Regions from separate parts of the Sporosarcina sp. Y1004 genome, predicted to be linked through region 3. Evidence: riboswitches for the same ligand, from Rfam matches in the RefSeq annotation. Region 3 holds a riboswitch; each other region holds the start of a gene.
What was found. A riboswitch is a leader RNA that binds a small molecule or an ion and turns the genes downstream of it on or off. The one in region 3 is predicted to bind S-adenosylmethionine.
Positions count from the first base shown of each region.

Region 1: another riboswitch for S-adenosylmethionine. It lies ahead of AC25Y6_RS05135 (methionine ABC transporter ATP-binding protein); the one in region 3 lies ahead of mtnK (S-methyl-5-thioribose kinase).
Region 2: another riboswitch for S-adenosylmethionine. It lies ahead of metK (methionine adenosyltransferase); the one in region 3 lies ahead of mtnK (S-methyl-5-thioribose kinase).
Region 4: another riboswitch for S-adenosylmethionine. It lies ahead of AC25Y6_RS15595 (TraB/GumN family protein); the one in region 3 lies ahead of mtnK (S-methyl-5-thioribose kinase).

Region 1 is NZ_JBYHFQ010000005.1:43,332-49,256, reverse strand. Features, by position in the region: gene AC25Y6_RS05155 (winged helix-turn-helix transcriptional regulator) at 1-39, opposite strand, end outside; gene AC25Y6_RS05150 (MFS transporter) at 229-1,428, shown strand; gene AC25Y6_RS05145 (aldo/keto reductase) at 1,497-2,339, shown strand; gene AC25Y6_RS05140 (aminotransferase class I/II-fold pyridoxal phosphate-dependent enzyme) at 2,529-3,695, opposite strand; SAM riboswitch class I at 3,865-3,975, shown strand; gene AC25Y6_RS05135 (methionine ABC transporter ATP-binding protein) at 4,078-5,091, shown strand; gene AC25Y6_RS05130 (methionine ABC transporter permease) at 5,081-5,752, shown strand; gene AC25Y6_RS05125 (MetQ/NlpA family ABC transporter substrate-binding protein) at 5,770-5,925, shown strand, end outside.
Region 2 is NZ_JBYHFQ010000022.1:12,377-18,301, reverse strand. Features, by position in the region: gene AC25Y6_RS14190 (histidine phosphatase family protein) at 124-708, opposite strand; gene AC25Y6_RS14185 (alpha/beta hydrolase) at 747-1,541, opposite strand; gene AC25Y6_RS14180 (gamma carbonic anhydrase) at 1,656-2,168, shown strand; gene metK (methionine adenosyltransferase) at 2,275-3,471, opposite strand; SAM riboswitch class I at 3,663-3,781, opposite strand; gene pckA (phosphoenolpyruvate carboxykinase (ATP)) at 3,969-5,555, shown strand; gene AC25Y6_RS14165 (alpha/beta hydrolase family protein) at 5,679-5,925, opposite strand, start outside.
Region 3 is NZ_JBYHFQ010000021.1:54,694-60,618, reverse strand. Features, by position in the region: gene AC25Y6_RS14055 (2,3-diketo-5-methylthiopentyl-1-phosphate enolase) at 37-1,230, opposite strand; gene mtnK (S-methyl-5-thioribose kinase) at 1,230-2,432, opposite strand; SAM riboswitch class I at 2,506-2,608, opposite strand; gene AC25Y6_RS14045 (glycerol-3-phosphate dehydrogenase/oxidase) at 2,823-4,493, shown strand; gene AC25Y6_RS14040 (YfcC family protein) at 4,852-5,925, opposite strand, start outside.
Region 4 is NZ_JBYHFQ010000026.1:41,728-47,652, reverse strand. Features, by position in the region: gene AC25Y6_RS15605 (ABC transporter substrate-binding protein) at 1-761, shown strand, start outside; gene AC25Y6_RS15600 (ABC transporter ATP-binding protein) at 873-1,664, shown strand; SAM riboswitch class I at 1,753-1,856, shown strand; gene AC25Y6_RS15595 (TraB/GumN family protein) at 2,338-3,507, shown strand; SAM riboswitch class I at 3,647-3,747, shown strand; gene cysC (adenylyl-sulfate kinase) at 3,929-4,528, shown strand; gene AC25Y6_RS15585 (phosphoadenylyl-sulfate reductase) at 4,762-5,493, shown strand; gene sat (sulfate adenylyltransferase) at 5,495-5,925, shown strand, end outside.

The DNA of each region.
Region 1 (5,925 bases), on a different contig from region 3:
TGTCGCTTCGACAGATATATTATACTTCTTTTTTGTCATTATAATCCTCCTCTATAGGAACCTAAAAGTACCTATATCACTAATTGGTACCTACAGCACTTTAAAGTGCGTACTTTTCTTTATGACCCTTGTGAATCATACTAACATAAGCGGTGGGTTACACGATATAAATTTTAGCTCTTCGTCGATTTAATCATATAACGTGGGAATAGAAAGGAAAGGAAAAGAATGACTTTAGATAAAAAGAGAAGTATGTTTGCACTGCTTGCCTTAGCTGTCAGTGCATTTGCAATTGGAACAACGGAGTTTATCAGTGTGGGGCTATTGCCGCTGATTTCTCAAGATCTCGATATATCGGTTACAACAGCTGGGCTGACTGTTTCGCTCTATGCACTAGGCGTAATGGTTGGTGCGCCAATTTTAACGTCACTCACTTCTAGAATGCCGCGGAAATCATTACTGCTGTGGATTATGGTAGTCTTTATTATAGGGAACGGCATCGCGGCAAGTGCATCAAGTGTTTCGGTCTTACTGCTTGCCCGTGTCATTTCTGCATTTTCACACGGTGTATTTATGTCGATTGGATCGACGATTGCCGCTGACGTCGTTCCCGAAAATCGCAGAGCAAGCGCAATTTCAATCATGTTTACAGGACTCACAGTTGCTACGATTACAGGAGTTCCATTCGGTACATTTATTGGACAGCAATTTGGTTGGCGCTATGCTTTTGTGGCAATCGTAATTATAGGGATTATAGGGTTAATTGCGAATAGTATTCTTGTACCATCCGATTTACGTCAAAGCAAACCCACATCTATTCGGAACCAAGTCAAGCTCGTGACAAATAGTCGGATATTGCTAGTATTGACGATTACGGCACTTGGGTACGGAGGAACATTTGTCGTATTCACATACTTATCACCGATGCTTCAAACGATAACAGGATTTAAACAAGGAACAATCGTGATGATTTTACTTGTTTATGGAATCGCGATTGCAATCGGTAATATGATAGGCGGAAAACTATCAAATAAAAACCCGATCGGCTCGCTATTCTATATGTTTATTGCCCAGGCAATTGTGCTTATTGTTTTGACGTTTACGGTACCATTTAAGGTCGCAGGTCTTATCACAATAATTTTCATGGGCTTGTTTGCATTTATGAACGTTTCGGGACTTCAAGTGTATGTCGTCATGTTAGCCGAACGTTTTGTGCCAGGTGCAGTAGACATAGCCTCCGCAATGAACATAGCTGCATTTAATGCGGGAATTGCTATAGGTGCCTACGCAGGCGGAGTAGTAACAGATTCAATCGGGCTTATTCATACGGCTTGGATTGGAGGGACAATGGTACTGGTTGCCGCACTATTAACAGGAATCAGCGGAGCGCTGGAAAGGAAAGATCAGCAAAAACTAGGTACATCCTGAATAAGGAAGCAATTTTAGATGAGAAATGATTGCAATATAGTGGTAATTACAACATTGGAGGGAATTGAATTATGAACAACTTACAATCAACAACAAAATTGCAAAATGGCGTGAAAATGCCTTGGTTGGGTCTTGGGGTATTTAAAGTTAAAGAGGGACAAGAACTGGTGAATGCAGTGAAAACTGCAATTACACATGGCTATCGCAGTATCGATACAGCCGCGATTTATGGCAATGAAGTTGGCGTGGGACAAGGTGTTCGTCAAGCAATGGCGGAATCTGGAGTTGCAAGAGAAGATCTATTCATCACATCAAAAGTCTGGAATTCAGAGTTGGGGTACGAAACGACAATCGCAGCTTATGAAGAAAGCTTAACTAAACTAGGTGTAGAATATTTGGATTTATACCTAATTCATTGGCCAGTAGCTGGTAAATATAAAGAAGCATGGCGCGCAATGGAAACCCTTTATAAGGATGGTCGGGTTAAAGCAATCGGTGTAAGTAACTTCCAGATTCATCACCTGGAAGATTTGATGAAAGATGCGGAAATTAAACCGATGCTAAACCAAGTGGAATATCATCCACGTTTGACACAAAAAGAACTGCATGCATTTTGCCGACAACATGATATTCAATTGGAAGCATGGTCTCCGCTTATGCAGGGAGGGTTGCTCGATAATACGGAACTTCAAGAAATTGCCGATAAATATGGTAAATCCATAGCCCAAGTCATTTTACGCTGGGACTTACAAAATGGCGTTATCACAATTCCGAAATCTACGAAAGAACATCGCATCGCCGAAAACGCTACCGTGTTCGATTTCAAGTTAACAGCAGAAGATATGGCACGCATCGATAGTTTGAATAAGAATCATCGAGTTGGTCCAGACCCGGATAACATTAAATTTTAATATGAATTAACATAAAAGTAAGGGATCAAAACTACACAAGTTTTGATCCCTTACTTTGGTAATTAGATGAGTGGAAATAGTGAATACGGTGTATAAACTGTGCATAGGCTCCATTCAAGGGCAGCCAGAGCCATTCCTTAGCGCAAGCGAAGTTAAAATGATTCTATATTTCAACATACACAATAATCATTAAGAAAATAGACCGAGTTTTTCAATCCTTGCAATTGCTTCAACTATACGATCTTCTTCTACTAATAAGCCTACGCGTACATAACCTTCGCCATGTTTTCCGAAGGCGTGCCCTGGTGCAACGGCAATGTCCGCTTTATCCAATAGTAAATTGGTGAAAGACTCACTTGTATATCCTATTGGAACAGGCAACCAAGCGAAGAAAGAAGCTGTTGGGGCAACGACGTCCCAACCGATTCGTCTACATTCGGAAATTAGGACATTTCTGCGACCTTCGTAGAGGGATACGAGTTCATCTACACAATCTTGGCTTCCTGTTAACGCAGCCGCAGCCGCGCGCTGAACAGCCGGGAAAATATCAATGAATAGATGGTCTTGTAATAAGTTGATTGCTTCTATGATATCGGCATTACCGATAGCGAAGCCGACCCGCCAACCGGCCATGTTATAGGTCTTTGACAACGTGTACGTTTCAATGCCAACGTCTTTAGCGCCTTCCGCCTGTAGGAAACTGACAGGCTTAACGCCGTCAAAACCGATTCCACCGTAAGCGAAGTCGTGAAGGATGGCAATATCATTGGCTTTTGCCAATGCAACCGTTTCTTCGAAGAAAGGTATATTGGCAGTTGCGCTGGTTGGATTGTTCGGGTAGTTCAGATACATTAATTTTGCTTGTTTTTTTTGTTCTTCCGTTAAGGCATTATAATCAGGTAAAAAATCATTCTCAGCTACCAATGGCATTAAATCATATTTAATGTTTGCCAAGCTTACACTTGATAAATAATCGGGATATCCAGGATCCGGAAGCAAAAGTAATTCACCTTCGTTCATTATGGCAAGCGGTAACTCAACCAAGCCGGGTTTTGTACCAAATAGAATTGCGACTTCTGTTGTCGGGTCAATTTGAACATCGTATTCTCGCTTATAAAAGTCGGCAACCGCCTGTTTTAATTCGGGCGTTCCTCTGAACGGGGAGTACCCGTGTGTTGCTGGATCTTCAACCGCTTCTTGAAGTGCTTTTACAATGTGAGGTGGAGTAGGTTGATCGGGGTTACCACGCCCCAAGTTAATAACGTCTCGACCTTCCGAAAGAGCTTCTTCAACATTTCGTACAAGTGATGCGAAAAAGTGCGGCGGTAAGTTTTTTAATCGATTTGATAGTGCCATTTAATAACCCCGTTTTCTATATAGTAAAAAACTATTATTTTAAGGTTAGTATACATGGAATGCAACTTAATTGACAATACTTCCGAAAAGGATAGCATGATGATAGGTTGACAAATTAATTAGAAATGACTACTATTAATGGTATATCATCAAAACAATAATATAATGGTACTTATCAAGAGAGACTGAGGGATAGGCCCGATGACGTCCAGCAACCCCTTGTGTAAAGCAAGGAAGGTGCTAACTCCTACAGAGTGAAATTCATTCTGAAAGATGAGCTGAAACCTTTTTCGGTGCTTCTTTCTTATTATGAAAGAAGCATTTTTATATGGTCAGGCATCCAGAGATTTCATACTTCCATTTAAAGAAAGAGGAGATTTATATGATACAAATACAAAACGTGTCGAAAGTATATACAACAAAAGAGAGAGTTGTTACCGGCGTTGATAATGTGTCGTTAGACATAAACACAGGAGAGATTTTCGGAATCGTCGGTTACTCGGGCGCAGGGAAAAGCTCACTTATCAGATGCCTCAACTTATTGGAGAAACCAACGAGTGGAACGATTTTAGTCGACGGTTTAAATCTGATGAATCTAAAAGGAAATAAACTTCGTCTGGCGCGTTTGAAAATCGGAATGATTTTTCAGCACTTTTATTTAATCAGCCAAAAGACTGTATTTGAAAATATTGCATTTGCATTGCGAGCTGCAAAAACATCTCCCGATAAAATAAATACACGGGTGACAGAGTTGCTTGAAATGGTCAGCCTTTCTGATAAGCGTGACGTCTATCCTGCACAGTTAAGTGGTGGCCAAAAGCAGAGAGTGGGCATTGCTCGTGCGCTTGCGAATAACCCATCCGTTTTGCTTTGTGATGAAGCAACTTCCGCACTCGATCCGAATACAACGCTATCAATCTTACGGCTTTTGAAAAAAATCAATAAGGAATTGCGTATTACAATTGTTCTTATTACGCATGAGATGAATGTAGTGAAGGAAATTTGCGATCGAATGGCGATTATGCAAAATGGCAAAGTGATTGAAGAAGGACAAGTATATGATATCTTTTCAAACCCTCAAGAAACATTAACCAAGGAGTTTATCAGTAGTGTCGTATCGTTTGATGTTCCATCAGCAATATTGAGTAGGTGTACGGGACAACTCGTTAAAGTTATGTTTAAAGGGGATGTGGCGGGCGAGGGAATTATCTCAGATATGGTCCAGCAATTTAGGGTACAAGGTAATTTCCTTCATGGCTCGATTGAATATATTCAAGAAATGCCTCTAGGTACTTTTTTAATGGAACTTAAAGGGGAAGATGACGAAATAGAAAAGGCCATTGCCTATATGTCATCGCGGGCTGCCCAAGTGGAGGTTATTGAATATGGGAATTGATATTCAACATGTTATGGAGCTAATGCCTGATATTACGAAAGCATTTGGTGAGACGCTTTATATGATAGGTATTTCTCTTGCCATCGCGCTAGTTATTGGACTGCCGTTAGGAATCCTATTGTTCACCACGGAAAAAGGACTGTTTTTAGAGAACAGGGTATTGAATTCAGTTCTCGGTTTTATCGTCAATATGGTCCGTTCTGTTCCGTTCATTATTTTACTAGTCGCGCTGATCCCGTTGACTATTTTAATAGTAGGAACTCCGATTGGTCCTGGCGCAGCGAGCGTTTCGTTATCTGCTGCTGCGATTCCATTTTTTGCTAGAATCGTGCAGACTTCGCTACGTGAAATTGATAAAGGTGTCATTGAAGCTGCAATCGCGGTAGGTGCGACGCCATGGATGATTATCAAAGATGTGCTACTGCCGGAAGCGAAAACAAGTATTATTCAAGGTGTGACAATGACAGTCATTAGTTTAGTCGCCTATTCGGCGATGGCAGGCGTTGTCGGCGGTGGAGGAATCGGCGATTTAGCAATCCGGTTTGGTTATTATCGTTACGACAATACGATTATGGTTGTCACTGTCGTGATATTAATAATTTTTGTACAACTAATTCAATTTGCAGGAGATCGTATTTCAAAAGTTGTTGATAAAAGATGATAGGGAGAGAAAAAATTATGAAAAAGTTTCTATTTGTTGTAGTAGTCATTATACTTGGAACAGTGCTTGCCGCTTGTGGTGGTAAAGAAGAAGCATCTGATGATAAATCCTTGAAGCTTGGTTCGACTGCAGGACCGTACAGCGATATGTTAAAAAAGGCGATTATTCCCGGA
Region 2 (5,925 bases), on a different contig from region 3:
TAGTCTAAAAGACTCTAAGACTGAAGCATTATTTTATTATTTGAACTATTCCAGAATCGCATCGTATCAACGGTTCAGATTATATTTTTCCCCAAAAAAATAACGCCATTAGCTGGCGCTTTGTTAATCAACCATTTGTAAATGCTTCGTACAATTAAATAATTCGCACATGTTTCTTTCTTCTCGAAGCTCAATAATTGTAAGTGAAGTATTTTCAAGATTTTCTCTCAAGTCTTTATGGGGAACTAGTTCGTTGATCAAACGGCCGAGAAATCCACCGTGACTAACAACTAGGATTCTTTTCCCAGGATATGCCGCGTTCATTTCCTTAACAAATTCCAAACCGCGTGAGACAATTTCCTCTTGCGGTTCGAACCCCAGTTCAAGCTTTCTCCACGAATGACCCCATTTTGCAACGCGCTCTGTTTCCGTCATTCCTTCGATTAAGCCGCCCCCTGATTCACGCAGACGGTTGTCAGCGATCAGAGGAATTCCAATACTACTATCAGCAATGATTTCTGCTGTTTTTGCTGCCCGCATTAAGGGACTTGTGTAGATGAAATCCCATTGTTCGCTTGAAAGCCTTTTTGCCACTCGGTTAGCCATTTCAATTCCTTCTTCGTCAAGCGGGATATCAGTACTCCCTTGAGCACGTCCTTCTTTATTCCACGTAGTGACTCCATGTCTCACAAATCCAAAAGTCGTAATATTAAACACCCCTTTGCTAGAAAAATTCAATGCCGTTCTCACACGACGTATCCAACAGATCTCAGTACATTATTCATAAATGACTCCGTATATAAGTAAACTTCTTCTCGTTCCGGTTCCTGATAAATATCATGGTACAAATGCTTCCATTGCTTGTACTGAAGTTCAGATAGATTTTGCCTAATGAGCCACTTCTTCACAGTGGAGGTATCCGTAATTTTATCTTCCTCTGCAATGTGCATTAAAACTGGAGTATCATGCATATTTCCTTCGTGCTGTACCACCAATTTCATGAATGCCTGTAACTCTTTGTACCAAGATACCGTGCTTTCAGTGCCATAATTCTCATCTGACCGTATTTCTTCATATAACTCACTGTTACGAGTCAACATTTCAACATCAATTTCATGATCCAGCTTAGTAGAAGATGAAAGTTTAGTCAGTACGTTCGAAAACTTCGGCGGTTGGTGACGCAGCGCCAACCAAGGCGAACTGAATACAACTCCTGCACACTCAATTTTCTTTCTTTGCAAAAGACGCATGACGAACGTCGCACCCATTCCATGTCCTATAATAAAAAAAGGTAGATTATCACCGAGACCGACCTCTATTAACTTTTCCACATATTTAGTGTATGTATCAACCTGTTCGTTGTGGATTTTCCCTTGGCTTTCTACTCCGTGTCCAGGTAAATCACCTGCCACGACATGGAAACCACTATTACGAAGCTTCTGAATGAGCCAAGCATTTCTACTATGATGTTCGTACACATTATGAACGATCGCCACGACAGCTTTAGGCTGTCCTTCCGCTTCCCATTTCCACACGGTCATCTTCCCCTAACCTATTACATTATTTTCTTTCTATTGTTTAACTCTTAACCTACTATAAAATCCTAATCTTTGTTACGATAATTATACACTACATAAAGAAATGAGGAGAGTTGAATGATTTATCCCTACAAAGATAAAACACCCGTAATCGATCCATCCGTATTCATTGCAGATTATACAACAATTTCTGGAGATGTAACAATTGGTGCCGAATCGTCAATCTGGTTCAATACTGTGATTCGCGGTGATGTCTCAGCTACAATTATCGGACGTAAAGTGAACGTGCAAGACTTGTGCTGCCTACATCAAAGCCCGCACTCTCCACTAATCCTTGAGGACGAAGTGTCGATTGGACACCAAGTTACTCTACATAGCTGCACTATAAAAAAAGGGGCGCTGATTGGCATGGGCTCCATCATTCTAGACGGGGCTGAAATCGGCGAGGGGGCATTTATTGGAGCGGGCAGTCTAGTACCGCCCGGTAAGAAGATTCCACCGAATATGTTAGCACTCGGTTCACCGGCAAAAGTTGTTCGAGAACTGAATGAAGATGACCGTGCAGATATGGAAAGAATTGTTCGTGAATACGCGGAAAAAGGGCAATATTATAAGAGTCTACAAAAGTGATGTATTGCCGCCATTGATTGGCGGCTTTTTTTATTGAAGGATAATAACACACGATAAAAAATGCCGGAAGCTAAGGAGGAGTCCTTGCTTCCGGCATTTTCAATAATTATTTCCCTGTTAGTTCTTTCAAAGCTCCAGCTTTATCCGTTTGCTCCCATGGCAGATCAACATCCGTGCGGCCGAAGTGACCATACGCTGCCGTCTGCTTGTAGATAGGACGACGGAGATTAAGCATTTTAATGATACCTGCTGGACGAAGGTCAAAGAGTTCACGTGTCAATTCCACAAGTTTACTCTCCTCAACAGTACCTGTTCCGAATGTATCAATCGAAATCGATACAGGTTGAGCTACACCGATTGCATAAGCCAACTGGACTTCACAGCGGTCTGCAAGTTCTGCTGCAACGATGTTTTTTGCAACATAACGAGCCGCGTATGAAGCTGAGCGGTCCACTTTCGTAGGATCTTTCCCCGAAAATGCCCCACCGCCATGACGGGCATAACCGCCATACGTATCAACAATGATTTTACGCCCAGTCAGACCTGCATCTCCTTGAGGTCCGCCTATTACAAATCGTCCAGTTGGATTGATGAAGTACTTTGTTTCTTCATCAATTAAATTAGTTGGTACAACTGGATTAATAACGAATTCCTTAATATCACTTTGAATCTGCTCAAGTGTCACTTCAGGATGATGTTGTGCTGAAATAACAATCGTATCAATTCTGACGGGTATATTATTTCCATCATACTCTACAGTCACTTGCGTTTTCCCATCCGGTCTTAGGTACGAAAGTGTTTCATCTTTACGTACTTGTGCAAGTTTAAAGGATAGTTTATGGGCTAAGCTAATTGGTAATGGCATCAGTTCTGGTGTCTCATTACAAGCATATCCGAACATCAAACCTTGGTCGCCTGCTCCAATATCTTCAAGTTCGTCATCTGTCATTAATCCTTCACGCGCTTCAAGTGCTTGGTCAACACCCGCAGCAATATCGGCTGATTGTTCATCGATCGCAGTGAGAACTGCAGACGTTTCCCAATCAAATCCGTATTTCGCTCGAACGTAACCAATGCCTTTAACAGTTTCGCGCACAACTTTTGGAATATCGACATATGTAGTCGTCGTGATTTCACCTGCTACGAGTACCAGTCCTGTAGTGATTGTCGTTTCACATGCTACGCGTGCATTTGGATCTTCCTCCAAAATAGCATCAAGGATAGCATCTGAAATTTGGTCGCACATTTTGTCTGGATGTCCTTCAGTTACCGATTCTGAAGTAAACAGTCGGCGGTTAGTCATGTCTTTTCCTCCTTATATCCTACGAGATTGATACGGTACTCATATGTCCCATGTAGAGTCCTCCCGGATTCAGGAAAGACTACAAGCCACTGCGAGCTCTATACACGAGGATAAAGGGCTAAACAAATTAAAAAGCCCTTCGCTCACGTACTAATACATGAGGAAAGGCATGATTTTAAAAGCACCTTTCACTCTTATCATACAAGGACTGTGCCTTGCTACAGGTTTGGCACCTTTGCGCAGACAAATAAGTCATTGCAGGTTGCCGGGTTTCATTGGGCCTGACCCCTCCACCAGCTCGGGATAAGAGTATCCGTTCAACTATATATGCTACGAAAAAACTTGTTCCCTGTCAAATTTCTTTGCCGATTTTACAACTAATTGCTTGAGATTTTGATTAATATAGATTATTATTCTTAATGTGTTATACTATTTAAGAAATGTGATGACATGACACCCAATTATATGGGACTATGAGTAAAGGACGGTACATAATTATGATTACAGCAAAGATTAGCGACGATCTAAATAACCTTCTTTCCGGTGAAAATATAAAAATTCAACTTTCAGTACCACAACTTGTTGAAAAAGCGATATCACGTGGAGAAGCTCAACTGACTTCCGATGGAGCAGTCACGGCTCAAACAGGGAAGTATACAGGTCGTTCCCCTAAAGATAAATATATTGTCGAGGAAGCGTCCTCCAAAGACAAAATCGATTGGGGCAGCGTAAACCGTCCGATTTCATCTGATGTATTTGACTCATTATATAATAAAATGCTTACACACTTAAAAGTTAAAGACGAACTGTTCGTCTTCAAAGGATTCGCTGGTGCAGATCCAGCTTCACGTCTATCCATTCAAGTCGTGAATGAATTTGCTTGGCATAACCTATTCGTCCATCAATTGTTTATTCGCCCGACTGAAGTAGAGCTCTCGAAACACGAAGCGCAATTTACTATCATTTCAGCTCCTTCTTTTAAAGCGGATCCTGCAGTTGACGGTACGAATTCCGAGACGTTCATTATTGTGTCTATGGAAAAACGCATCGTTCTCATTGGTGGTACTGAATATGCTGGTGAAATGAAAAAAGCAATCTTCTCTGTCATGAACTACTTCCTACCTGAGAATGGCATCATGCCTATGCACTGTTCTGCGAACGTCGGCGAAGAAGGCGATGTCGCTTTGTTCTTCGGTCTTTCAGGAACAGGTAAAACAACACTTTCAGCTGACGCGAACCGCAAATTAATCGGAGACGATGAACACGGTTGGTCTGACACTGGTGTCTTTAACATCGAAGGTGGTTGCTACGCGAAATGTATCAATTTATCTCAAGAAAAAGAACCTGAAATTTTCGGTGCAATTCGTTTCGGGTCAGTTCTTGAAAACGTTGTTATCGACCCAGTAACAAACATTCCTAATTACGATGATGGATCTTTGACTGAAAATACACGTGCAGCATATCCAATTCAAGCAATCGATAACATCGTTGACCCTTCAGTTGCAGGTCATCCGAAAACAATTATTTTCTTGACTGCTGACGCTTTCGGCGTACTGCCCCCTATTTCCAAATTAACGAAAGAGCAAGCAATGTACCACTTCCTAAGTGGTTTCACTTCGAAACTTGCTGGAACTGAGCGTGGTATCACATCACCTGAAGCAACATTCTCAACATGCTTCGGATCACCTTTCCTACCGCTTCCAGCGACAGTATATGCTGAAATGCTTGGGAAAAAAATTGATGAACATGACGCACAAGTATTCCTAGTGAATACAGGTTGGACTGGTGGCGTATATGGTGTTGGTAAGCGTATGGATCTTAAATATACACGCGCAATGGTTCGTGCAGCACTTGCTGGTAAACTAAATAATGTTGAAACAGAAATGAATAGCATTTTTGGTCTTGCAATGCCTACAGAGATTGAAGGCGTTCCGACAGAAGTATTGAACCCACGCAATGCATGGTCTGATGGAAATGCTTACGATCTTAAAGCAAAAGAACTAGCATCTATGTTCCGTGAAAACTTTAAGAAATTCGGTTCGGTTTCAGAAGAGATTACGTATAAAGGCGGACCAATCGCATAAGAAGATTGCTCTTAGTCTATATCCGATAGACTAGGAATGGCGTAAAGACAATCAGATATAAACAGGGTAGCACATTTATTGTGCTACCCTGTTTTTTTATCATTATAATCAGTAATGATCTACTCACTGTCTCTTCATCCAACTCGTCAAATCTCTAACAAGCTGTGCATTCATGCCCGGTGGAATGAAATGCGTGTATTCTGGGAAGTACCATGTCTCGTATACTTTATTATGTTCACGCAATGCGTTCTCCAATAACACAGCCTGTTGGAATGAGACGTTCTCATCAATCATGCCATGAATGATAAGAACAGGTGCAGTAATTTCATCTACGCGAAACAGCGCTGTCCTTTTTCTGTATTCATCAGGC
Region 3 (5,925 bases):
GCCTCTCGGGACTATCCCAGGAGGCTCATTTTGTGCTTATACTGACTCGACAACGCCCCATTGGTCGATGGCGCGCTTCAAAGGTTCTGACGTTTTTGCCGCTTCTACGAGTGAAACTTGTTTGACACTTGCGTCAATCGCCGCCCGGAATGCCTTGGCACCTTGCGTCGGTCCATCTGGATGGCCAAATATTCCGCCGCCTGCATTGACGACTAGATTATCTCCGAAATCCTTCAGCAACTGCGGAACCATGCCTGGGTGAATTCCAGCGGATGGTACTGCAAAAGTTTTTTCGAAGCCATTGTCTTCTATCAGCGCTTCATTGATTGCCAACGCATCGAATTTCGAAATGGCGACATTGCCATAAGGACTTGGGAACAAGGACAGATCTCCGCCGATGAGTCGCGTTAATTTCCCTACCAATAATGAGTAAGAGAATCCGCCACCTGCTTGTCCTGCTAGAACGCCCGATAAAGCGGAATGCGCAACAATCGGCAAACCGATATTGTTATTTTCACGCAACGTTTGAAGTGCATCCAAACCGTACGCGTGAACATTAAATAATAACGCATTTGCGCCGAGCGCTGCCGCCTGTTCTGCCTTGTCATGAAGCTCATTCGTCCGTCCCGACAAGTTCACTGCATACAATGCCCGATTTCCTGTCTGTTCATAATGCCGATCGATAATGTCTTTTGCTGTTGTAATTCGCTTGTAAAACGGTGTTAATTCATTTTCAAATAGAATTTCATCGTCTTTAATGAGATCGACACCGCCAGCTAGCAGTTCTTCCAGTTGGCCGGAGAAAAAGGAGAGATCTCTTCCCATGACTCCCTTGAAGATGGCTTTCAGCAATGGGCGATCCATCACATTCAACTGCTCTCGAATCCCTTTTGTACCGAATCGTGGTCCTGGAAATTGTGCAAGCAATTGTTTGCCAAAATCCAAATCGATTAATTCATAGCCTTCAAAAAAAGAAAGCTTGCCGTAGACAGTCGTGAAGATCGCGGGAAGATCTGCCGAATAGTTAGCGGATGGGTAAAAGATTTTCACCGTATCCTTCACTTCCCCTTGTTCCACAGAAACGACTTCACCTTTATGGTGCTTCAATTGCTGCTGTTCAAGATGCGGAATATCCGTCCAAGACCCAATTGTGAGCCCGAGTGCATGTTGCTCCGCTATTTTTTCTTGCTCTGGATGTGTCGGAAATAGATAAGTGGCTGTAACTCCCATTAAAATTCCTCCTTGTGACTACTGTCGATGAACCAGCTCTCCAATTCTTCAAGAGAGCGTATTGTATTACGGTTAAGTATCAAATACTTCCCGAGCTCCAACACTTTTTTCCTTCTGGCCATACGTTTTTCTTCATCTTCTTCATAATTTAAATCGTCAATTTGTGCAATACCAATAGAGCGGCGGACCAATTCGCAGCCTGCATACCCTAGCATATCGGTAAAGTTCTCATCCATTACATGCGTCAGGAAGCCGTCGAGTTGTGTATAAGGTTCATTGGATTCTTCTCTCCAAACTTGGGCGAATGTATCGGCGTACGCATACCAAGCTTCCCGCGCTTGTTCATAGCGCTTCGTTTGAAATTCAGGATGTCCGATTCCATTTAACAACAAGCTTGCGATAAAATGCCCCATGTCAAATCCAAACGGCCCAAAACAAGCAAACTCGGTATCGAATACAACTGTTTTGTCTTCTCCCATGAAAATGGCACCACTATGTAAATCGCTATGGATGAGCGCATCCGCTTTCGTCATGAACTTATGTTTTAATTTCGCGACTTCCAGCTTTAACTGGTGGTCTTGACTTAGAAATAATACATCATTTTTCAAGCCTTCTTCAAAGAAATTGCTGTCATGCAAATTGTATGGACAATCGAAAGAGAGCTCTTCCGTCATTTCCCGCATAGCCGGATTTGTAAAAGAGGCATTCAACTCTTTCTTTAATTTTGGATCCAGGTAGAAATCGGACGTATAAAAAGTGGTCTTCGCACTGAATACACCTATGTCTCTCGCAAATACGGTGGATTCCGTCCCATTATTCAAAGCCGTGCGCCCCATTTCCATCGGATGCATGTCTTCCATCACAACAATTGCCATGATTTCATCCAGAAGATGCACTTTCGGAACAGAACCGGGAATGATGTTATCGTATTCCTGTAATACTTTCGCTTCGAGAACGACCCGGTCGATTGGGATAGGCATTGACTCTCCAACAATCCTCGCGTAAGGTACAGCCTGCTTGAGTATCAAGCTCTTCTGTTCCCCCGTTAATCGATAAACATGATTGATCTTCCCATCACTTACTTCCGTCACAACAACTTGTTCTTGTTCACTAAAGAAGCCACGCTTTTTAACATACTTCACGATTTCATCGATTTCTAAAAATGCATAGGTTGCTAGTTCCTGATGACTTGATGTATTCATGTTATTTCCTCCTTATGTACTGTCTATGATGATAAAAAAACCCCTTCAGTTAAGAAGAGGTTTTTCACACAACTTCTTATCTTTCAGCATCAATGCTGTAAGAATTAGCACCGTGCTCAATTGAGTCGGTTGCCGGGCTTCATCGGGCTTTTCCCTCCGCCTGCTCCTGATAAGAGTATATTTATTATTTTTAATTACCATTAGATTCGCACAATGTTATATGAAATTATAGCATGCCTCTTACTAATTGTCTATGTAATTAAAACCCACCAAATAGTTAAAACACTGGCTACATATTACTATTTTCTAAACGTTTTGTAAATCAAGAGATTCAGTTATCTAAATTGTAGTATAATTAATGGACCAATACAATATGTGGAGGCTTTAACTATAATGAGTGAACAACCTAATGAGTTACATAAAAATGAAGAACTCTCAACATTACAAGCGGAAGAATTTGATGTATTAATCATCGGAGGCGGCATTACGGGGGCTGGAATTGCCTTGGACGCAGCCAGTCGCGGCATGAAAACAGTGCTTGTGGAAATGCAGGATTTTGCTGCTGGGACGTCCAGTCGTTCCACAAAAATGATTCATGGCGGCTTGCGTTACCTGAAAAACCTTGAAGTGAAGATCGTTGCGGAAACAGGCAAGGAACGGGCGGTCGTCTATGAAAACGGACCCCATGTGACGAAGCCCGAGTGGCTGCTATTGCCGATTTATAAGGACGGATCAATGGGTAAATTCAGTACCTCTATCGGGTTACGCGTCTATGATTTTTTGGCGGGCGTGAAAAAAGAAGAACGAAAAAGTATGTTGACTAGAGAAAGAGCGTTGCATGCGGAGCCTAAACTCAGAACTGAAGGGTTACTTGGGGCTGGCCGTTTCGTTGAATACCGATCGGATGATGCGAGACTGACGATTGAAGTGATGAAAGAAGCTGTCAGTCAAGGCGCTACTGTATTCAATTATACAAAAGTGACTGATTTTATTTACAATGAAGGAAACGTTACAGGCGTATCCGTCGTTGACCAATTAAATGGCAAAACTAGTGAAATACGCGCAAAAACAATAGTGAACGCTGCCGGACCATGGGTGGATACATTGAGGGAGAAAGACAACTCCTTGGATTCACGGGAAATTCGTTTGACGAAGGGCATTCATCTCGTTTTTGACCAAAGTGTATTTCCTTTGAATCAGATTGTTTACTTTGACACGCCAGATGGCCGGATGGTGTTGGCAATCCCACGGGATGGGAAAACGTACGTCGGGACGACAGACACTGATTACAAAGGGGACATGGTTCATCCCCGAATGACCGTAAGCGACCGCGATTATTTGATGGACGCCATCGCTCTCATCTTTCCGAAGTTAACCATTGCGGCGAGTGATATTGAATCCAGCTGGGTTGGGCTACGGCCTTTGATCAATGAAAAAGGTAAAGGGGCATCCGAAGTTTCAAGAAAAGATGAAATCTGGGAGTCCGCTTCGGGGTTAATCACCATTGCTGGAGGAAAACTGACGGGCTATCGAAAAATGGCGGAGACGATTGTAGATGTCGTCGCATCAAAACTCAAAACAGATACAGGAGTATTATTTTCTCCGTCCAGCACGAAGAATATGCCCATTTCAGGCGGACACGTCGGAGGTTCCCGAAACTTTGAAACGTTCATGTATCGGAAAATCAAACAAGGCATAAAACTCGGATTGGATCAGGAAAGAGCGCAGTCCCTCGTGAAAAAGTATGGCTCAAATGTAGATATCCTTTTTGATTTATTACAGAAAAACGAGCAGGCAGCGCAAGATTCTGGGCTACCCGTCTACCTCTATACGCAAGTCCTTTACTCGATCACAGATGAATTCGTCCGTACACCCGTCGACTTTTTCTGGCGACGTACGGGCGCATTACTGTTTGATATTCAATGGGTGAACGAGTGGAAAGTGTCCGTCATCGCAATGATGAGCAAAGAGCTTGGTTGGAGTGACGCGCAGAAAGCAGATTTCCGTGCTGATCTTGAAAAGCATTTGCATGATGCGACTGTTCCGGTTGACGGGGAATAGTGTAAATCGGATAGTTCGATATTCTTTATTCGGCTCCATAGTTCGTCACCTGCCTTCCTAAGAATATTCTACCAAAAAGAACAGGTGTTCGCATGGCAATGTCGCTTTAAAACAAAAAAAGAAAGCCAATTCATCCCACGTCTGAAGTCACGGGTGTTCTTGGCTTAATCATAAATTATAAAAAACGCATCGGATAAAATGGTACAATCCTCGAAAGTTAGAGTGAAAAATTCTAACTCTCGGGGGTCGGTACAACCTCTGCGTTTTTTCGTATAATTTTATTGTCTAAAGGTATGCGATTTACCTATTCAGTTCTTCAACTTAACAACAGAACTACAATACCCCTACATACCAAAACCTAAGCCGGCCACACAAACAAATGAACAATCGTTACCATAATCGCACACGTAACGAACATCAAGATGACTAGTGGAATCATAAATCTTGCCCATTTCAGCCAGGAGATTCCTGCAAGTGCCAACCCGGCCATCAATCCGCCGTTGGTAGGGTAGAAGGCATTCGTAAATCCATCGCCGAATTGGAAGGCAAGGACAGCAGTTTGTCTGCTGATTCCAACTAAGTCTGCGATTGGCGCCATGATTGGCATCGTTAATGCTGCTTGACCGCTCCCGGAGTTGACTGGCAGGTTGATCAGGAATTGAACAAAGAACATCCCGACAGCTGCCACGCTGGATGGGAATTGACTAGCTAGATTCGATAAGCCGAATACGATGGTGTCGATGATATTCCCGTCGTTCAGGATCACTACAATCGTATAAGCAAAGGACACAGCGAGCGCACCTTCCATTAAATCCTTACATCCGTCTGTAAAGGCGGACGCCATTTCACTCGGCTTCATCCTCGAAATGATTCCAACGACCACTCCCATTAATAAGAACAACCCTGTAATCTCTTTAAAGAACCAGCCATAATTGATAATGCCAAAAGGTAAGGCGACGAATGTGGCTGCAAGGACTAATAAAATGACAATATGCTTGTAAGATAAACGGTTTTCGATCGTCACTTCATCGAAATTTTTATGTTGGTCTTCAAAGTATACGAGACTTCTGGTTGGATCCTTCTGAACTTTTCTTGCATACAGCGTAAGGTAGGTAGCACCAACGATGGTAAGAATAATCCAGCAAACGATCCGTACCTCCATCCCTGAGAACAGTGGCAAACCGATAATTCCATGGGCGACGCCAACATTATACGGATTTAAAAATCCGCCCGAGTATCCGATTCCGACACCCAGTATCGGCACTGCAACTGCGATAATGGAATCAAAACCTGCCCGTAAAAGCAGCGGGAGCAGAATAATAATATAAACCATTGCTTCGGAACCTAGTCCGAAACTCGCTCCGGCTAAAGAAAAAATAGTGAATAGAATCGGAATCAGGATAATCTCTTTCCCGTGCATTTTTTTAATGAG
Region 4 (5,925 bases), on a different contig from region 3:
TGGTAGCTGCATCGTACTCGGATCAAGGCCGTTCTGTATTGAAATGGATACAAGAGAATCATAAAGGATCTGATCCGACAGTAGCGTTATTATATAATGACACAGCGTTCGGACGGTCACCAATTGAAGATATTAAAGCCTATGCTGCCGAAATTGGTATTGAAATTGTTGATGAGCAAATAGTTGACGTTCAAGCAACAGAGGCTCAATCCCAATTATTAAATATGAAAAAGAAAAATCCTGACTATGCAATTATTCAGGAAACATGGGGAGCAACAGCAACAATCTTAAGAGATGCTAAAACACTTGATATTGAAACACAATTCATCGGTTTAAACTGGGCTTCTGGTGAAGGCGTTATAGCTATTGTAGGTGAAGAAATTGCTGAAGGATATATCGGAATCCTATCACATGCACTGCCTTATGAAGACCTACCAGGTATGGCTGATGTGAAAGAGTATTTGGAAGCTGAAGGCAAGACGCTTGAGGATATTAATCAGAAGTTCATTCAAGGATGGACGACTGCGAAAATATTAGTAGCTGGGATTGAAGAGGCTGCAAAAGTACATCCAGATGGTGATCTTACAGGGGAGGAGATCCGTACAGGTATTGAATCTATTAAGGATTTAGACCTCGGTGGATTGGGTGCTCCGGTCAGTTTTAGCGCAGAAAGTCATATGGGTACTGAGCAGACACGTCTAGGTATCGTAAAAGACGGACAATGGGAACCGTTGACTGATTACTTTAGCTACAACGATTAATTTAAAATGGACAACCCATACTAAACCAGTGCATCCAGAAACAAGAATGGGAATAGTAATTGATATTCATATGCTTACCTTTTTGTTTTCTTTGGTGGAAGGAGGAAATAAATGCTCCATGTCAAAAATATTGAAGCAGTTTACTCGAAAAATATTCTTGCATTGAAAGGGATGTCACTTCATGTTCCTGAAGGTAATATAATTGCCTTACTGGGCAGCAACGGAGCAGGTAAGTCGACAACTTTAAAAGCGATTTCAGGTTTGCTTTCCGGTGATGGAGGACAAATAACTGATGGAACTATCGAATTTGAAGGTGAAAAAATAAACGATATCACACCTGACGTAATTGTTAGAAAGGGAATATTCCTATGCATGGAGGGAAGACGTGTATTTAAAGATCTAACTGTTGAAGAAAATTTAATGGCTGGAGCTTATACACGGAAGGATCGTTCTAATATCAAGTCTGATATAGAAAAGATTTACACTTATTTTGCAAAACTTAAAGCTCTTCAAAACCAAAAAGCGGGATTCCTGTCTGGTGGGGAGCAGCAAATGCTTGCAATTGGCAGAGGCATTATGGCAAAACCAAAGCTATTATTACTGGATGAACCTTCATTAGGGATTGCACCGCTGCTCGTTAAAGAGATTTTTCAAAATATTAAACAAATCAATCAAGAAGAGGGCACATCTATATTAGTTGTTGAGCAGAATGCCAATGTTGCACTGTCAATTTCTGACTATGGCTATATTATGGAAAGTGGGCGGGTTGTAATGCAAGGCGATGCAAACTACCTATTATCAAACGAAGAAGTACGTGAACATTATTTAGGTATGGGAAAAGAAGGAGAAAAGAATTATAAAGAAAATAAAGTTTATAGAAAACGCCAAAGGGTAGTGTGGTAACGGTCATAATAATCGCTAGTAATTGAATTGTGAAAAACGCTCTCTGGAGTATTGAACAGATAAATTGAAATTACTAACAACTTCATATTTTGCATCTAGAGAAGCTCAGGAACTGGCTGATGGCGCATCAGCAACCTCAGTCTGACTGAAAGGTGCTAAATCCAGTAAGAGTGAAATCTTGAGATATTAGAGTAACAGTTGATGATTGCTTAACCCTCTTTTCTATTTTGAAAAGAGGTTTTTTTCTATTCAGATTTACGAATGATAAAGATGGAACGTCAAGAGGAGTGGTTAAAGAAGTTGTACGAGAAAGAGATAAAAATTAATAATAACGTCAAATCAAATTGAAGAACAAGTTTCTGTCTTGGTTCCGGAATTGATCGGAGAAGTGTTAACTGTGACGTAGAATATCGTGAATGAAGGAACAACCCAAGTAAGCTTTCTATATCCTAAAGATCAAGGAACGCAAAAGTTTTTAAAGCAAGTCTAGCCAAAGGATTTCACATATTCTATCTAACGATTTTTCCTTGGTGGAATGACTCATATTTAATTAATAATGAAATATAATTGAATTTTGTTTCAAACTGATTCATTATTAATATTAGACCGTCTTTTGGTGATCACTAGATTGAGGTTACTAATAAGAAATTAGTTCTACAAAGGATGTTTGTTCATGCAAGAAGACAATATTACGAGAATAAATTTAGATGGAAAAGAATTAATTCTTATTGGAACAGCCCACGTTTCAAAGCAAAGTGCAGATCAGGTAAAAGAAGTAATCGACAGAGAGAGACCTGATTCGGTTTGTATTGAATTGGATGAACAACGTTATCAATCTATCATGGAAGGAAGCAAGTGGAAGGAGACAGATATTTTTAAGGTAATAAAAGAAAAGAAAGCATCTTTACTTTTAATGAATCTGGCAATTTCCTCCTTTCAAAACCGTTTAGCAAAACAATTTAATATAAAGCCTGGGCAGGAAATGATTCAGGGGATTGAATCGGCAAATGAAGTTGGTGCAGAACTTGTGCTCGCCGATCGTAATATTCAAATAACGTTCTCCAGAATTTGGGGTAATATCGGTTTTATGGGGAAAAGCCAACTTCTCACGTCGGTCGTATATAGTATATTCAGCAAAGAAAGCATTTCAGAAGAAGACCTAGAAAAAATGAAATCAAAGGACACTTTAAATGCGGTATTAAACGATTTCACAGAAACTTTTCCGAAACTAAAGGAGCCTTTAATTGATGAACGTGATCAGTATTTAGCACAGAAAATTAAAGATGCACCGGGGAAAAAAGTAGTGGCTGTTTTAGGGGCGGCACATATTCCAGGGATTACCAAGGAAATTCATAATGAGCATGATTTACAAGCATTATCGCAAACGCCCGTCAAATCAAAACTACCTAAAATTATTGGGTGGGCAATTCCAGTGCTCCTTCTTTCTATAATTGCATATACTTTTATTTCAAATCCTTCCGCGGGTTTTGACCAAGCGCTAAGTTGGATATTGTGGACGGGTAGTCTTTCGGCAATTGGTGCGGCTGCGGCACTGGGACATCCACTAGCCATTTTGGCTGCCTTTGTTTCGGCTCCAATAACAACCCTACATCCTTTGATTGCAGCGGGGTGGGTATCCGGAATTGTTCAGGCATTTTTCCGTAGACCAAGCGTTGGCGATTTCGAAAGATTATCTGAAGATGTATTTTCGATTAAAGGTTTTTGGGCAAATAGGGTAACACGAGTCTTATTAGTTGTCGTCCTCACAAACCTAGGAGGTACATTAGGTACCTTTATAGGTGGGGCTGATGTCATACGTGTATTCTTTGAGAACTTTAAATGAAAAATAGATAGCTTTTTTGTTATCGACACAAGAAGGATATTTAAAACCAATTAAACCAATAGACTTTAATTTATTATCTGATAAGTCATTGACAATGTCTTTTTCATAATGTAATATTGGTCTCAACTTAATAGTTCATATCTTATCTAGAGAGGTTGAGGGACTGGCCCAATGAAACCTCGGCAACAGACTGTTTAGTACTGTGCCAATTCCATTAAACGAAAGTTTAGAAGATAAGAAGAGAAATTTTTTGTTCGATTAATTAACCTCTTCTTGCACTATTAAGAAGTGGTTTTTTATTTTCTACGTAATAGAATACATGCTAATTAGACAACTAAAGGCATCTTTTAATCGATTATTTGTATCGGTTTAAAAGTTGTCTTTTTTTGTAAACTAAATAGAGAAAATGGGGGAGAGAATAATGACAGAATCTACAAATATCGTTTGGCACGAATCAGAGGTAACAAAAGACAATCGCCAAGAAGCTAAGGGGCATAAAAGTGCAATTCTATGGTTTACAGGACTTTCAGGATCAGGAAAGTCGACGATTTCAGTAGCGTTAGAAACAGCGTTACATAAAAAAGGTATTCATACCTATCGGTTGGATGGAGATAATGTCCGGCATGGTTTAAATAAGAATTTAGGGTTTAGTCCAGATGACCGAACGGAAAATATTCGTAGAATCGGTGAAGTCTCAAAACTAATGATTGATGCAGGATTGTTCACGTTAACAGCGTTCATTTCTCCATACAAGGAAGATCGGGATCAAGTGCGCGACCTCGTCGAACCAAATGAATTTATCGAGGTTTACGTGAAGGCTAGTTTAGAAACATGTGAAGAACGCGATACAAAGGGACTCTACAAGAAAGCCAGATTGGGAGAGTTGAAAAATTTCACAGGAATCGATGCTCCTTATGACGTACCTGTTGACCCAGAAATCACTATTGATACAAATAAGCTAAGCGTTGAAGAATCCGTTAAAGTCATCGTAAATTATTTAAACGAAAATAAATATATCTGAAAAAACCAATAGACATGTAACTTCTTGGTGTTGTAGGAATAGAATACCTTTAAACCGACTTGACAGATAGGATTAATAAAGATATTGTTAATTTCAATCATAAGTAGAACGGGAATTCTAACTGAATGTAAAATTCCGAACATATGAACAATAGATGGCTTTAACCATTGAATGGTTAACTTCGTCTTAAAAAGAGAAGTTACATCATTAATTTTATGAGGGGAGAAGTTTCTATGGTGAAACTAACGTATGACACATGGTTTAAGCCTACTGAAACGTTTAACATTGACGACGAGTCAAAGGGTGCTTTAAATGTTTTGAGATGGGCTTATGACGAATATGATGCTGATCTTGTATATGCATGTAGCTTTGGTGTAGAAGGAATTGTGATGCTTGATTTGATTTCGAAAACAAAACCAACTGCAAAAGTGGTGTTTTTGGATACAGGGCTTCATTTTCAAGAAACGTATACCCTCATCGATGACATCAAAACGCGTTATCCACAGCTCGATATAGAAATGAAAAAGCCAGCCTTAACGGTTGAAGAACAGGCTGATGCACATGGAGAAAAACTATGGGAAAGACAACCAGACCGTTGTTGCCATATGAGGAAAGTTGTTCCACTTCAAGAGGCACTAAGCAGTGCGACTGCTTGGTTATCTGGGCTACGACGAGAACAATCACCGTCTAGAAGTTTAACCGAATTTGTGAATAAGGATGAAACGTTCCAATCAGTTAAAGTTTGCCCATTGATTCATTGGACGTGGACCGATATTTGGGATTATGTTGATAAATATAAATTGCCCTATAATCCCCTTCATGATCAAGGATTTCCTAGTATTGGTTGCGTACCCTGTACGTCGCCAAGTGATTCAACGTCAGGCTCAAGGTCTGGCCGGTGGGCAAATCAAATGAAAACAGAGTGTGGATTACACCAAAAAATCAACTTAAATGGAGGAAATTAATATGAGCTTGAGTCAACCGCACGGTGGTACATTAATTAATCGCTGGAATCCAGATTTTCAATTGGAAGGGTTAACTGAAACAGTTGAATTAGATGAGATTGCTAGCAGTGATCTAGATTTGATTGGTACTGGGGCGTATAGCCCTATAAGTGGATTCCTAACAGAAGCAGACTACAATTCTGTCGTCCATACGATGAGGTTAACAACGGGTGAGCCTTGGACCATTCCAATTACATTGCCCACGACAGAAAAGAATGCGGAAAAAATTACGATTGGCAACTTTGTGAAATTAGTGAGAGACGAAATCGTTTACGGTGTAATCGAAGTAACTGATATTTTCACACCCGATAAGGAAGTAGAAGCTGAATTGGTCTATCAAACGACGGACCGTGAACATCCAGGTGTGAAGAAGTTGTTTGAACGTCCGAATGT